Regions from separate parts of the Exiguobacterium sp. HSB13 genome, predicted to be linked through region 2. Evidence: riboswitches for the same ligand, from Rfam matches in the RefSeq annotation. Region 2 holds a riboswitch; each other region holds the start of a gene.
What was found. Region 2 has a riboswitch for S-adenosylmethionine ahead of ACZGCQ_RS11365 (methionine ABC transporter ATP-binding protein). Riboswitches for the same ligand answer to the same signal wherever they lie in the genome.
Positions count from the first base shown of each region.

Region 1: it holds a riboswitch for S-adenosylmethionine, as region 2 does, so the genes downstream of both, msrA (peptide-methionine (S)-S-oxide reductase MsrA) here and ACZGCQ_RS11365 (methionine ABC transporter ATP-binding protein) in region 2, are expected to answer to the same signal.
Region 3: it holds a riboswitch for S-adenosylmethionine, as region 2 does, so the genes downstream of both, ACZGCQ_RS14395 (LLM class flavin-dependent oxidoreductase) here and ACZGCQ_RS11365 (methionine ABC transporter ATP-binding protein) in region 2, are expected to answer to the same signal.

Region 1 covers NZ_JBUZOM010000002.1:298,276-303,579, forward strand. The annotation lists gene ACZGCQ_RS13265 (MFS transporter) at 1-939, opposite strand, end outside; gene ACZGCQ_RS13270 (ArsR family transcriptional regulator) at 954-1,550, opposite strand; gene msrA (peptide-methionine (S)-S-oxide reductase MsrA) at 1,781-2,311, opposite strand; SAM riboswitch class I at 2,407-2,510, opposite strand; gene ACZGCQ_RS13280 (M20 metallopeptidase family protein) at 2,573-3,751, opposite strand; gene ACZGCQ_RS13285 (putative quinol monooxygenase) at 3,829-4,122, shown strand; gene ACZGCQ_RS13290 (SH3 domain-containing protein) at 4,178-5,304, opposite strand, start outside.
Region 2 covers NZ_JBUZOM010000001.1:2,181,516-2,186,819, reverse strand. The annotation lists gene ACZGCQ_RS11385 (type B 50S ribosomal protein L31) at 1-99, shown strand, start outside; gene ACZGCQ_RS11380 (DedA family protein) at 135-785, opposite strand; gene ACZGCQ_RS11375 (thymidine kinase) at 969-1,583, shown strand; gene ACZGCQ_RS11370 (alpha/beta hydrolase) at 1,666-2,424, opposite strand; SAM riboswitch class I at 2,492-2,593, opposite strand; SAM riboswitch class I at 2,843-2,946, shown strand; gene ACZGCQ_RS11365 (methionine ABC transporter ATP-binding protein) at 3,033-4,061, shown strand; gene ACZGCQ_RS11360 (methionine ABC transporter permease) at 4,051-4,701, shown strand; gene ACZGCQ_RS11355 (MetQ/NlpA family ABC transporter substrate-binding protein) at 4,721-5,304, shown strand, end outside.
Region 3 covers NZ_JBUZOM010000003.1:161,679-166,982, reverse strand. The annotation lists gene ACZGCQ_RS14410 (DUF817 domain-containing protein) at 1-526, shown strand, start outside; gene ACZGCQ_RS14405 (DUF2325 domain-containing protein) at 614-1,879, shown strand; gene ACZGCQ_RS14400 (DUF975 family protein) at 1,943-2,581, shown strand; SAM riboswitch class I at 2,692-2,794, shown strand; gene ACZGCQ_RS14395 (LLM class flavin-dependent oxidoreductase) at 2,869-3,927, shown strand; gene ACZGCQ_RS14390 (ATP-grasp domain-containing protein) at 3,924-4,871, shown strand; gene ACZGCQ_RS14385 (hypothetical protein) at 4,949-5,304, shown strand, end outside.

The sequences.
Region 1 (5,304 bases), on a different contig from region 2:
GATCTGCTGGGCTTGGCTAAGTAGAAAGAGAAGCAGACCTAATGCGCCAATCAATCGAACCGATGAGGTAATCCCACGTACTTTCGTCTGCGCAAAACCACTCCAGAGCGCCCCTCCGAGCATTCCTAGCTGATAAGCACCTTGCATGTAACTTAAATCCATCGCGTCTCCTTGAAGCACATCATGAACGAGTAAGGGAATTCCGAGTAGGAGTGGTCCGAAGAAAAAGAAATTGACACAGATGATAAGAAAAAGTGTCTGCTTGAGTTGCTGAAAGTGAAAGACGTAATGCAACCCTTCTGTTAGTTCAAAGAGCGCTGAATGTTGAAGCGATCGCTTGATCTTAGATTCACGAATACCATACGTGAAGAAAAGCGTCAGACAGAGTGTCCCGAAAATCACAAGAAAAACGTGCGAGTAAGAAGAATAGCTGAGGATGACCCCACCAAGAACCGGACCTGAAAAAAGGGCGATTTGATTAGATGTCTGAATCAGTGAATTGGCTTTAGTGAGTTGTTCTTTTGGAACGAGTGTAGGCAGTAAGGAAGCATTCGCCGGCGAAAAGAATGCATCCACACTACCAAACAGCAAGGCGAATCCTAAAATCGTCAGTAATGTAAGCTGATCGGTATGAAGTAACACGAGGAGACAAAGAATAAAACTGATCCGTAGACCGCTTGAGATACGCATGATCGTTGAACGTTTATAGCGATCGGATAAGACGCCACCGAACAACATGAGAAAAATACGAGGTAACAAGGTAGCCATGAGAACGAATCCGAGATAGGACGCTTGGTTTAACGTATGGATGACATACCATTGTTCAACAAACAGATACATCGATAACGAAAGGGCAGAGCACATACCGGACCCCCATAAAAATAAAAAGGATCGATTTTTAAACAGCGAGTGTTGCATATCCATTTCAACAGGTAGCATGGGGCACCTCCGATTTAAACCTCGTCATTCTCAAACAGTGGTTCATCAATTGCAAAAGCAGTCGTCATGATGTAAAAGTGCTTTTGATCTTTTTCGTCAGGTGGAGACTGTGTGAACTCGTCTAATAAAGCACGATATTTTGTAGCAAATCGCTGAAAGTCGGCTTCAGAAATCGTTAGTTCCTTTTGAAGCGATAAGCTCATCCAGTCCTCAACGTTCGAAGATACGGGAGCAAAAGCAGCTGTCGGAGCCGTAAGGACGCGTGTCTTTGCCCGGTCGAGTACCTCAAGATACGACTGCCGAGTCGCCTCTTTTGTCTCGACGAAGTTCAGAAGGTGATCAGCAGGAATGTATCCTCGGGCAATCGCTTGGTAATATTTCAACAAGTTGCCGCCCTGTTCTTCTGTCCGGACGAGGCGAATTAAGTCATGCTTTTCAAGTTCCCGTACATGATAAAGGACCTTCGCGCGGGATAACGTCAGCAAGTGGGCTAACTGATGCACCGTATGCGGTTTTTCGACGAGAAACATAAGAATTTTTGTTCGTAATGGATCACTGATCACCTTCAATTGTTCATAGCTGTTCAGTATATGAATCGCTTTTTGTTCCATCCAATCATCTCCTTTTTAACCGGTTAATTTTTGTTAACCGTAAAACAAAAGACTTCATTTGTAAACGATTGCAAATTTATGCAAGGGTGACGCAAAGGACAAAGCAGTTGGTTTACATACAAAAAACTGACTCCAATGACATCTCGGTCATCCTCCACTTTCTACTGAAAAGTAGGGGAAGAACGAGATGCTTGAAATCAGTCTCAGCTACTGTGTATGGTTCGAGGTGATTAGACCGTCGTCGTATCTTTCCATTCTTGCTCGATGAAGGCATCGCGACCAGAAGCAGCACGATCTTTTTTATAGTGTTCTGGATTTTTCTTATGGAAGTCTTGATGGTACTCTTCCGCTGGATAAAACTCAGAAGCGGCATCGATCCGCGTCACGATCGGTTGTTTGAAACGATTGCTTGCAACAAGAGCGTCACGAGAAGCGATCGCTGCTTCATGCTGAGCATCCGTATGATAGAAGATTGCTGGTGCGTACTGCGTGCCGCGATCTTGGAACTGACCGTCTGCATCCGTCGGATCCGTTTGTGGCCAGTAGAGTTCGAGCAGACGCTCGTACGGGAACAGACTCGGATCAAACGTGATTTGAACGACTTCGAGATGTCCTGTCGTTCCTGTTTTAACTTGCTCGTATGTCGGGTGATCGACGTGTCCACCCATGTAACCTGATACGATTCCCTCGATTCCTGGTAATTCTTCAAACGGTGTCACCATACACCAAAAACATCCACCTGCAAATGTTGCTTTTTCCATCCGTATCTTCCTCTCCGTGGGAAATTCCCATTGTATGTCTGACAGCGAGAAAAACGAAAACGACTCCTTCGCTTGGTTGCAAAAGGAGTCGCCGCTTTTTATCAACCAAAGCTTTCGCTTTGCTGGTCGTAGCACCTTGCTATGCGCAGGTTGCTGGGACGTCATCGATCCAGATCTCTCGGTCCACTCTTGATAAGGGTATATGAAGTTGATGTCATTCGTTATCATTGTTGTGATGATACCATTCACAAAGAAATAAAGTCAATCCTTAGGTTTCAAGGCACGTAAAACGGTCGCTCCGAGTGTTTTCGCACCAACCAACAACGCCTGTTCGTTGATCTCGTACTGCGGATGATGTTGTGGATGATTGACGCGACCGTCCGTATATCCGGAGCCGGTGAAGAAATAACTACCCGGTACGTGCGTTAAGTAATGTGCGAAGTCATCCGCCGCCATCATCGGTGTGAGTGACCGGACAGATGCTTCCGGTAAGAAAGAAGCGGCTTCCTGAACGAGTTTTGTCTCGTCCGGATGATTCCAAAGCGCCGGGTAACCCGTCGTGAAGTCAATCGAATAGGTGGCACCGATGCCGGCACACGTTGTTTTGGCGATAAGGTCGACTTCTTGTCGGAGCTGATGTCGTAGTGTCTCGTTGAACGTCCGAATCTCCCCGACGATGCGTGCTTCACCTGTGACGATGTTCGGAGCCGTTCCCGCATGGAAGGACCCGATCGCAAGGACAGCGGGTTCGAACGGATCGACCCGTCGACTGACAAGGTGTTGGAGGTTACAGACCAGTTGTGCACCGGCGACAAGCGCATCTTTTGTTTTGTGCGGTGCATGGGCATGCCCACCTTGACCGTGAACGATGATTTCGAATTCATCGATCGCGCATAATGTATGTCCTTCTCGAAAACCGATCGTACCGACCGGTAAATCATTTTCGAGATGTGTCGCGAAGATCGCATCGACGCCTTCGAGGACACCGGCTTCAATCATTTGGATCGCGCCACCGGGAAAGACCTCTTCACCATGCTGGTGGATGATTCGAATCGTTCCTTGCAATTGATTCCGTAATGGATAGAGTGTAGCAGCAAGGGCCATCACCATCGCCGTATGCCCATCGTGTCCACATGCATGCATGACACCAGGGTGAATCGACCGGAAGGCAAGCGTCGTCTCTTCTTGAAGCGGTAAGGCATCAAAATCCGCACGAACAGCAATCGTCGGACCAGGTTGTTTGCCTTCGATCGTCGCGACGACACCACGACCTCCGACGGCTGTTTCGTGAGGGATGCCCTGCTCCGCATAAAAGTTTGCAATCCGTTCTGGTGTGCGGACTTCCTGGAAAGAGAGTTCCGGATGTCGATGAAAATCACGACGTAACGCGATCATCGTGGGTTCGAATTGTTCAAGTGCTTCAAAAAGTTGAGTTTGCATCTTCAGGCTCCTTTGACGTGTGTCTTTTCGTGAAAATGGGTACAGATACAGGTAATCACGAAAGGGGATAATGAAACATGGGAGAAATCGTCGTCAACGCTGTACTTACAATTAAAGCAGGACTCGCGGATCAAGTCTTTCCGATTTTAGAAACGGTTTATCATGCCGCACAAAAAGAGGAAGGATGCTTGCGCTATTCCTTGCACCAATCGATCGAGGATGAGCATCAATTCATGCTGTATGAAGTGTATCGGGATGAAGAGGCGCTTGAAGCGCATATCGCATCCGACCACTATAAAGCTTACCGTGAACAGATCGAGTTATACTTGATGGATCGACAAGTGACGAAATACGTCGAGATGACATTCTGACGTGTTGTGATAAGAAGAGACGAACCCGTCGATGTCGACGGATTCGTCTTTTTTATTACATCGATTTGAAGCCGAGGAAATGCTCCTGCCAACGTGGTTCGTAAATCGAGTTGATTTGAAGCTGTGAACCGCCCGCATGGATGAAGTGTTCGCTATCGAGCATGATCCCGATATGCGATGGACCATCCGTGTAGGTGTTCTGGAAGAAAACGATATCCGAGCGTTTCCCGCTTGAGATACTCGTCCGACGATTCGTAAAGAACGCACCGTACCAATAGCCACGAACGTTTGTCCGACCACCGTATTTTCCAGCCTTGTTTGTCGCATAGTGAATCAAACCGGAACAGTCAAAACCACCGTTCACGGCATCTTGTGAACCCCATGTGTATGGTGTGCCGATATGTTGAACGGCTGCTTGGATCAGCTTTTCACCACGCGTATTATTCTTTTGAACGACCCGTTTATCGGACGTGATCGTCACAGCTGAGACTGGAAGATAAACAGGTGTCCAGCCGGACTGGATGACATAGAAGTTTCCGACACGGTGACGCGGATAAACACGTTTGCCTTGCTCAACGAGTCCGCTGCCTTTTGGACTGGTTGGACTCGAAAAGAAGGACGTCGTCTGTTTGACGGTATAGATTTTCGCCCGGTCGATTGCTTTTTGCGTCAGGCTCATATCGGGTTTACTTGTGTTGATGTAAGGATTGAGGACATAACCCGTTTGACCACTTGCTAGGCGGACTTGCCAAAAGTCATCATCAATTGATTTTAGACCAATTAATTTCGTCCCTTTCTTCAAATAGGCAGCTGGGCGACTGTAAGCAACGTCGGCAGAGAAGAGTGGCGTCTGGTCCAGATGGACATAAAATGTCGTGCCTTTTTTTGCTTTTGCCGTCGGCTTGTTCAGTCCGATGCGACTCGAATCGACGAAACCGAACGCATTTTTATATTTGACGCGCGTATAGTAACCGCTTTTTCCGTATATCGAAATCGTAGCGCCTTTTTTCAACGTGCCGATTTTTTTACCCGATAGTTTTGACTGCGACCGGATGACGACATCGTCCTCTGTCACGTAACGTTGACCAGTGACGTCATACAAATCTGGTTTTTTCGTGACGAGATCCGTCGTCTTGACGTAACCGTAGACTGATCCTTTTTTCAAGCGTGTGTAACTACCGC
Region 2 (5,304 bases):
GTGTCTTCAGACTCGCACCCATTCTACACAGGTCGTCAAAAGTTCAACGCGGCAGATGGTCGTGTCGATCGCTTCAACAAAAAATACGGCCGCAAGTAATTTCTTGTCGGTTCTTAAAAAACAGCCTGCCTCCATTACGGAAGCAGGCTGTTTTTGTATAGACTGAATTGTGAACGGTAAGCGAGATACGTCTTCAAGACGAACGAGAAGGCGATTCCACCAGCAATCCCGATTAGGTACGGCATGACTTCAGGATGTGCCAAAATATAATCCATGACTTTGTGGAACGAGAGATGACGACCGACGAAATAACCGGCACCTAAGAACACGCTGATCCAAATCAACGCACCTGTATACGCGTAACTTGCAAACACGCGAAATGGCATTTTCGAGACACCTGCAAAAAAGGCAGATAGTTGGCGGAGACCGGGTATGTAGTAACCGATGATCAAGACCGATTTTCCGTAACGACGAAATCCGGCTTCAGCGGAAAGAATATGTTTTTCTGAGATGCGCATTTTCGGTCCGACACGATGCAGTAGTGGCATACCGAGTTTTAAACCAAGTAAATAACTGATCGTCATCCCGATACAACTACCGGCGTAAGCGGCGAGAATCGTACCGACAAGTGGTAGATTGCCTTGATGCATCCAAAAACCGGACAGAACGAGCAGGGTCTCATCAGGAACCGGCAATCCCACGATACCACCTGCGAGAAGGACGGAGAGACCAAGGGCACCATATTGGTGCAGGATATCATGTAAGAGATGATGAATCGGGGACACCTTCTTTCGTGAGAATCTTCTTCTTCAGTGTACAGGAAATAGGGGACGGTTGGAATGAAAGGACAAAAATTCTAGGGAAAGAAAAAATGAATTTTGATTTCCGGAAGTCAACCCTTTTTCTCGATACCGTTTCGAGCTATACTCGTTAAAGTGACTATTTTTAGAGGACGGTGTCGGACGATGATGCATGTAATAAATCAGTACGGCTGGATCGAAGTAATTTGTGGCAGTATGTTTTCCGGGAAATCGGAAGAGTTGATTCGTCGTGTCAGACGGGCGCAGTACGGCAAACTGCCCGTTCAAGTATTCAAGCCGGCAATCGACGACCGGTACCATGAAGAGCATGTCGTCTCTCATATCGGCAACTCCGTCGTGGCGATTCCGATGGCGACGAGTCGTGATCTCTACGCAGCAGTAGCGGAGGAAACACAAATCGTTGGAATCGATGAAGTTCAATTCTTTGATGATGAGATCGTACAAGTCATCGAAGCACTTGCACAAGACGGAAAACGTGTCATTTGTGCGGGTCTTGATCAAGATTTCCGGGCAGAGCCATTCGGCAAGATGCCGGAATTACTGGCGCGCGCAGAATTCGTAACGAAGCTGCAAGCCATCTGTCTTTCGTGTGGTGATCCGGCTTCCCGGACACAACGGTTGATTGATGGAAAACCAGCGAACTACGATGATCCGATCATCCTAGTCGGCGCTTCAGAGTCGTATGAGCCACGGTGCCGCCATTGTCATGAGGTGCCTGGAAAACCGAAGCCGCTCCAATCGGTGCAGCATCAAGAAAGATAAATAAAAAGACGAGCCGATGATGGTCGTCCTTTGATCTCACAGCTATTCGCTTCTACTTGGAAACGAATAGCTGTTTTTTTTATTATCCTGTTTCCTGTGAGAATCGGCTTGAGCGTTCGATGAAGCGGATCGTCTCACGAACGATCAAATCCTGATCATGATCAAGGGTTGCGACGTGATACGAGTTGAGTAAACAGTAGCTGCGTTTATCATTCGTTCCGATATGTTGATGCAGATAATCCGAGCTCGACGGTGGAACAACGTGATCGGTCGCTGAGTAAAGAATCAATGTCGGAAGAAGGATCGATCCAAGGCGTCCTTTCGTCTCATCCATCAGACGGACGAGTTCGAACGCACAACGGCTCGGAACGAGATCATAGATGATTTCAAAAGCAGACCGCTTGATGTCCGGTGCCCCTTCCGGTAAATACTGTGGACCGTCCTCGAACGAAAGTGCTTCATAGGATGGAACGGAGAGTGCAGCATTGATCGTAATGATGCCGGCAAACGGAATCCTGTCAGCGGCGAGCGACAGTGCGAGCGTTGCTCCCATTGATTGACCGATGACGAAGACTTGGTCGCATGTTTCTTGTAAACGTTCATAGCCGTCTTGCAGGCTTTGCTTCCAACATCGAGCAGTCGATTGTTCGAACTCGCGGACGTTTGTTCCATGTCCACGTAAGCGCGGGGCATAGACGGTAAAACCTTCAGCGGCGAATGCCTCACCGACGTCCCGGACACTTTGTGGGGTCGCGTTAAAACCATGACAGATTAGAATACCAATCGGTCCACCTTGAAGATAAAACGCTTCGGCACCAGTCAATACAGGATAGTTCATCATTACTCTTTTTCCTCCATTCATGAAAAAAACTCGTCGACGTCACTGCTTGGACGCCCACGAGTTTTTCACCGTATCATCCAAAGCCGCGCTTTGCTGGTCGGAGCACCTTACAAATTGCAGGTTGCCGTGAAGTCATAGAGCCAGGTCTCTCGTTCACTCTTGATAAATATCATATTGGAATTGTCGGATTAATCATTGAAACGATGGTAGCACGTTCGAAAATGACTTGTCAAATCGTTCTTGACGAATCACGATTCGTTCATTAAGCTAATCCATAACTTGTCAATCAATCGATATGCGACAAATGGATTATTTTTGCAAAGTTGGTTGACTTTTAAAGGTTCGACCCGTAATGTAAAAATTAGTTTTACGACATAAGCAACAACGCAACACCACACATACGAATTTCATACCGCAATACTTATCCAGAGAGGTGGAGGGACTGGCCCTGCGAAACCTCGGCAACAGACTCATTATGAGCACTGTGCCAATTCCATCAGACAGATGTCTGAGAGATGAGTGGAGTGGATTCTGCCACTGTGCGGATCCAGGTCTCTTCTTGTTTCTCAAGAAGGGACCTTTTTTGTTGAATGAAGGGGGAAAACGGAATGATCGCATTTCATCAAGTCAAAAAAACGTACGTCACGAAGGATCAGACGATCGCAGCGCTCGACGGTGTCGACCTGACGATCGAAAAAGGCGAAATCTTTGGTGTCATCGGCTTTAGTGGTGCCGGAAAAAGTTCACTGCTCCGCTGTGTCAATCTGTTAGAACGACCAACATCAGGAACGGTGACGGTCGATGGGGAAGATTTAACGCAACTGTCTCCGAAAAAATTACGCCAAGCAAAACAACGGATTGGAATGATCTTTCAGCACTTCAATCTATTGAATGCGAACACAGTCTTTACGAATGTCGCAAAGCCACTCGTTCTCGCAGGCGTCAAGAAAGACGAGATTCGACGCCGGGTGACGGAGTTGCTCGAATTCGTTGATCTCGCGGACAAGGCGGATCATTATCCGGATCAATTGTCCGGTGGACAGAAACAGCGTGTTGGCATCGCCCGGGCACTGGCGACGCAACCTTCCGTCCTCTTATGTGACGAAGCGACATCAGCACTTGATCCCCAGACGACGCATCATATTCTCCAGTTATTAAAACGCATCAATGCCGAGTACGGGATCACGATTCTCTTGATCACCCACGAGATGGGCGTCATCCGGGAGATTTGCGACCGGGTCGCCGTCATTGAAGCTGGAAAGTTGATTGAGTCAGGAACGGTCTTCGACGTCTTTTCGAATCCAAAGACCGAGACGGCAAAAAACTTCGTCCGGTCCGTCATGCATGACGAAATTCCAGCATCGATTCGTCAGTTAATCGAGTCGCGAAATGCACATCCAATCTATAAGATTCATTTTCTCGGACATCACACGGGGCAGCCGCTCTTATCGCAAGTCGCGAAACGCTTCGATGTCGATGTCAACATCTTGCACGGGAGCATCACAGAGTTGCAGGATACGCCGTTCGGCACCTTACTCGTCGAGTTGATCGGTGAGCCGGCTGAAGTAAAACGAGCGTTACACTATATCGATCAGGCACAGGTGACAGTCGAGGAGGTGCTTGCCCATGCTAGTTAATTACAGTGATATCTGGACGGCATTTTTGCAGACGATGACGATGGTATCCGTCTCACTCTTATTCTCGACTTTGATTGGCTTACCACTCGGTATCCTACTTGTCGTCACGCGAAAAGGTGCATTGCTCGAGAACGTCCCGCTGTTCACGTTCTTCAACAGTATCGTCAATATTTTCCGCTCGATTCCGTTCATCATTTTACTCGTCGCGATCATTCCATTGACGCGCTTGATCGTCCAGACATCGATCGGAACCGAAGCCGCCATCGTCCCGCTCGTCTTTTACGCCGCACCGTACATGGCGCGTCTGATCGAGAGCTCGTTACTCGAAGTCGATAAAGGTGTTCTGGAAGCAGCAGAAGCGATGGGTGCGACACCGTTTCAAACGATTTTCCGCTTCCTCCTACCGGAAGCACTCGGTTCACTGATCCTGAACTTAACAATCGCGACGATCGGCTTGATCGGGGCGTCAGCGATGGCAGGTGCGATTGGAGGCGGTGGTCTCGGTGACTTAGCGATCACCTATGGTTATCAACGATTCGACACGAAAGTCATGATCATCACGGTCGGGATTCTCGTCATCTTAGTTCAAGGCTTACAGACGACAGGCAATATCGTCGCACGAAAAATCAGAAGACATTAATCAAGGGAGCGATTCAGCCATGAAAAAAGCAGTAGCAATTGGAGCAACACTAACGACGATTTTATTTGCCGGGTGCGCAGCATCAGGAGAAGACGAAAAGACGATCAAACTCGGTGTCAGCGGTTCGGATACCCAAGTTTGGGACTACGTCGCGAAAAAAGCAGAGAAGGAAGGCATCAAAATCGAGCTCGTCAAGTTCTCCGATTATGTCCAGCCGAACATGGCACTGGCTGAGGGCGAGATCGACGCCAATGCCTTCCAGACGATTTCCTACTTCAACGCCTTCAAGAAGGAACACAAGTTGAAGCTGTCACCGATCGCGACGACCGTCATTGCACCGATGGGGATCTACTCGGATAAATACAAGGACGTCAAAGACATTCCGGTCGGCGGAAAAATCGCCGTTCCGAACGAAGCGACGAACATGGGACGCGCCCTCTTGTTACTGCAAGAAGCCGGTCTGATCAAGTTACCGGACGACTTCGACGGCAACGGTTCAGTCGATAAGATCGTCGAGAATCCGAAGAAACTGAAAATCGTCCCGATCGTTGCCGGACAAACACCGCGCGTCTTACCGGACGTCGCGGCATCGATCATCAACAA
Region 3 (5,304 bases), on a different contig from region 2:
CGGGTCTTGGAGTTATCCGGAAGACGCTTTGACGAAAGTGGCTGGTGTTCCCTTATATGCAGGATTCATGTATGCAAGCGTCGCGAGCTATGTCTGCCAGGCGTTTCGGCGATTTCAATTACGATTCATAGCATTTCCTCCCCCGTGGCTTGCGATCAGCGTCGGCAGTCTCGTCTATCTCAACTTCTTCACCCACCACTGGATCTTCGATGCACGCTGGCTATTGATGGTCCTCGTCGTCCTTGTCTTCTATAAGTCTTGGGTTCATTTTACGATCGAGCAGACGATCTACCGGATGCCGCTCGTCCTGTCCTTTTTACTGATCGCCTTTTTCATTTGGATTGCAGAGAATATCGTGACGTTCTTTAAAGGCTGGGTCTATCCGCATCAAGAAGGAGGCTGGGCAGTCGTTGATCTTGGAAAATTGTCTTCTTGGTTCCTGCTTGTGATCATCACGGTTTTAATTGTCATCGTTGCAAAATATAAGCGTCAGGATCCGGCTGTGGAAATTCAGCAACGTACCTAAATAAAAAAACAACCCGGTTATTTTTTTGAACTACTTCCACGTTTTTTCGTTGCTATAGTGAAAAAAACGCAAAGGAAGTGGTTACGGATGATGCAACAGGTGTTGGAACGAGCAACTGAATTGGTACAGATGAAATTAGCAGTCGTGGAGCGGTATGAAGATTGGCAACTCTGGCTCGACGAAGTGAACGGAATCGACGAATGGGTCAAGATGTCAGCGTATTATGCACCGCGCGACGTTCAAGAAACACTAGTCATCGACGAAGTGAAACGAGAGAAACAGACCATCGTAATGCCACCACAAGTACCTGTCGAGCCAGTACGCACGCAACGTTATGCCTATACGTTTCAGCGGGGGTTAAAAGGCGGTACTTTACTAGAATGGTCCGGCAGTCATATTTCAGAACGAGACGTCCGCGATTGGAATCTCGAGCACGGCATGGAAGTCCGGGTCCGTGTCGATCGTCAGGATGATCAAAAAACGATGTGCCGTGTTGAAGCCGTCGTCTCGACGGAGCGAATGAGAGAAAATCCGGAACGTGTCGTGTTTGAACAAGCTATCGTCAAGGCACATGGAATCATTGAGGAAACGGTGAATGGTCCACTGCAAGATGAGTCGGGCAGACCGTTTTATTATGTCGTACCGGTAGAAGACATGCGCTATTTCCGACTAGAAGCAGGACAACTCGTCGATCTCGTCATGTGGCGCGGACGGAAAGATACACTAACGATTGCTTGGAAACATCCGTTCACGTATGAAGAGCCGATCGTCAACACATCATCAAACCGTCCATCTGAGGTCAAGCAACCGGTAGTGAAGACGCCTGTGACAACGAAAAAGTCAAATCGGTATGCACGAAAAATGAAACGACAAACGGTGCCGAAAGCTAAAAAAGCGCAGCGTCGCATTCGCATTCAAAAAGAGCAAAAGATTGAACCCATCGTGACGACAGCCGTCCCTGGACAATTGATGGACTTCATCGATAAGACACCGCTAGATTTCACGCGCTTCACAGGAATGCGTCTCATCATCGTTGGAAACGAACAACAGACCGCTGTCTATCGTGAGTTCTTTGCGCCGACGGGGATCGAATTGATTCATCTAGCAGGGGACGCACAGTCCGCGAAAAAGATTGCCTGTCTCGCCAAAAAGACGGATGCGATCGTCGTCGTAACGAGTCGCGTTTCTCATGCGGCGAGTGCACATGTCATCGCGCAGGCGAAAAAGCATGGTATTCCATTCGCGATGGAACGGCTCGACGGTCGACGCTCGTTATACACGGCGTGTGAACGACAGCTTAAGCGTGCCTGGCTCAACCAGCAACGAGACGGGAAATTATTGAAAAAAGAGTGAAACATTAGAAGAATTCGACCGTAAAGTAAGGTGAGAACTTATTTTTCAAGGAGGACCTTACTCATGTCATCTCAATTAAAAAAAGCAGCGAAGGAGTCGCTTAGCGGTCGTTGGGGATTTGCCATCCTCATGTTCGTACTGTTTTCTATCATCCAGAGCGTTCCGACGTTCATCGGACCAGATCCTAACGAAGATCTAAATGCGATGAGTGCGGTCAGTATCATTCTTTCGATTTTATTGATCCCAATCGCAGCGGGTTGGACGTGGGTCGCGATGTCGCTCGCACGCAATGAAGAAGTCAAAGTAGCTGATTTGTTCGAGCCGTATAAAATCTTCGGAAAAGTCATCGGCGTCTCGATTGTGCAAGCGGTCTTCTTATTCCTATGGACACTACTTTTGATCATTCCAGGGATCATCAAGTCGTTCTCTTACCTGTTGACGTTCTACATCCTTCGAGATGAACCATCGGTCGGTATCCTCGAGGCGATCACGCGTTCACGCCAACTCATGGATGGTCATAAGATGGAAGCATTCTTACTCTTCCTATCATTCATTGGTTGGGCATTACTTGTGATCGTTACACTTGGTCTTGCTGTCTTATGGGTTGGACCATACTTCAGCGTCACAATGGCAAAATTCTATGATCGTGTTCGTGGTGAACAAGCACCAGAACCAACATCAGATTTCGTCGCACCATATTAATACCGAATCCCGACATTGCGTCGGGATTTTTCTTTTGGAATAAATCCGATAGGAAAAGACGGTTTAATGGTTGCTTTAGTTCACTGAATTCTGTACGATGAATGCAACACATCTTATCTAGAGAAGTCGAGGGACTGGCCCGAAGACACTTCAGCAACCCCGCTACGGCGGAAGGTGCTACTTCCAGGAAGGGATACCTTCCGAAGATAAGAGCGGACAGGACAAGATACCGTCGCTCTTTTCGAACTTCGAAAAGAGCGTTTTTTTATGATAAGGGGGACGATGGAGTGGAGTATGGTTTTTGGTTACCGATTTTTGGGGGATGGTTACGTAACGTCGAAGATGAACAGATGCCACCGACATTCGATTATGCAAAACAAGTCGCACAAACAGCAGAACGGATCGGCTTCTCGACGACGTTGATCGCGGAATTGAACTTGAACGACATCAAAGGTATCAAGGAACCGAGTCTTGAGGCATGGACGACGGCAGCTGCGATTGCTGCAACGACAGAACGCTTAGAAATCATGACAGCGGTTCGCCCTGGGTTCCATAATCCAGCGACGACGGCGAAGATGGCGGCAAACATCGATCAGTTGAGTGGTGGACGCTTTACGCTCAACGTCGTTTCGGCGTGGTGGGCAGAGGAAGCCAAACAATACAACGGTATCTTCACAGCACACGATGAACGCTATGCTCGGACGAAAGAATTCGTTACGGTCATGAAAGGACTATGGGCAGATGCGTCACCGTATAGTTTCTCCGGTAATCACTACACGATCGAGCAGGCGGAACTTCATCCGAAGCCCGTCCAGCGTCCAGGCATCAAGCTCTACGCTGGTGGAGAGAGTGAAGCTGGAAAGCGGACAATCGTCGAACACTGTGACGCTTATGTTATGCATGGGGGCACTGTTGAAGAAGTAGCCCATAAAATCAACGATATGAAAGTACGCCGTGAAGCGACGGGACACGAACCGCTCGAGAGTTTCGGTCTTGCTGCCTACATCATTTGCCGGGATACGGAAGAAGAAGCACTGCTTGAGTGGCAACGCATTACGGACGTCAAGGAAGACAGTGCCGGTTATGCCGGTTATCAGGATTTCATTAGTAAATCGCAACTGGAGCAACAGGTCGAGCGAAACGATTATTCCGTCTCGAACCGTGGTCTACGACCGAATTTGATCGGAACACCAGAACAAATTGCAGAGCGCATTCTAGCGTTCGAAGCCGTTGGTGTCACGTTACTCTTATTACAATTCTCACCACAACTCGAAGAAATGGAACGCTTTGCTCGTGACGTAATGCCACTGGTCGAAGCGAAACGAAAGGTAGGTCAACAATCATGACAAAAATTCATATTCTCCACGAAAACCAAGAATGGACGGACCATCTCATCAAACGTCTCGAAGAACTCGAGTTACCGTATGAAGAGTGGCATCTAAATGAAGGAATCGTTCCACTCGATGAACTGCCGCCAGAAGGTGTCTTTTACAGCCGTATGAGTGCCTCTTCGCATACACGCGGGCACCGTTACGCGCCGGAGTTGACGGAAGGGGTCCTTGCTTGGTTAGAAGAACACGACCGGACTGTCTTTAACGGAACGCGTGCGCTTCGTCTAGAAGTCAGCAAAATCAATCAGTATACGGCACTACGTAAAGCAGGCATTCGTGTACCGAAGACGACGGCTGCCGTCGGACGCGATCAAATCGTACAAGCAGCAAAAGAGATCGGCGTTTCGTCATTCATCACGAAACACAACCGTGCCGGAAAAGGTCTCGGCGTCCAGTTATTCCACTCGATTGAAGCACTTGAAGCTTATCTCGATGGTCCGACATTCGACGAACCAGTTGATGGCATCACATTGATTCAAGAGTATATTCAAGCACCAGAACCGTACATCACGCGTTGTGAGTTCGTAGGTGGAAAGTTTGTCTACGCGGTCCGAGTCGATACGTCAGAAGGTTTTGAGCTTTGCCCAGCAGATGCATGTGTGATCGACGACTTGTTCTGCCCAGTCGGAGAAGAAGCACCGCAAACTCCAATGAAGTTCCAAATCGTTGAAGGCTTCGATGACCCAATCATTGAAAAGTACGAAGCGTTCCTCCAAGCGAACCAGATCGCGGTCGCAGGCATCGAGTTCATCAAGGATGCGTCAGGTACGATCTATACGTACGACGTCAATACAAATACAAACTACAACTCGGACGCTGAAGCAGCTGCAGGACGCTACGGTATGCTTGAACTAGCGAAGTTCCTCGGTGCAGCCCTTGAAACAAGCACAGTAAAATAAGAATCTGCTCCTACCCTGTTACCGGACGTTACAAGACCGGATGACAGGGTATTTCTATTAAAAAAGGGGGCAGGTGTATGATTACGTGGAGAGAAGAACGACAGCTCGATATTCCGATTGAGGAAGCATGGCACTTGTTTGATCACACGCGACTGCAACGTCTGATTCCGAACGTCGTCCAGCATGAGGTGATTGAACGAAAACCGGGTGTCGTCGGTTCGACATATCGTCAAACGTACATGCAGGGCAACCGACTCGAAACCTATATCGTGACTGATTTAGCCTATACGAACGAACCCGACTTCAAACAAAATACGATTGGATTCACATTAGCACGGATCTTCAAAATCGAAATGACCTTTACGCTCAAACCGCTCGGACCCGATCGGTGCCTGTTGATCTATACGGGAAAAAACGAAGGAGCCAACTTTGT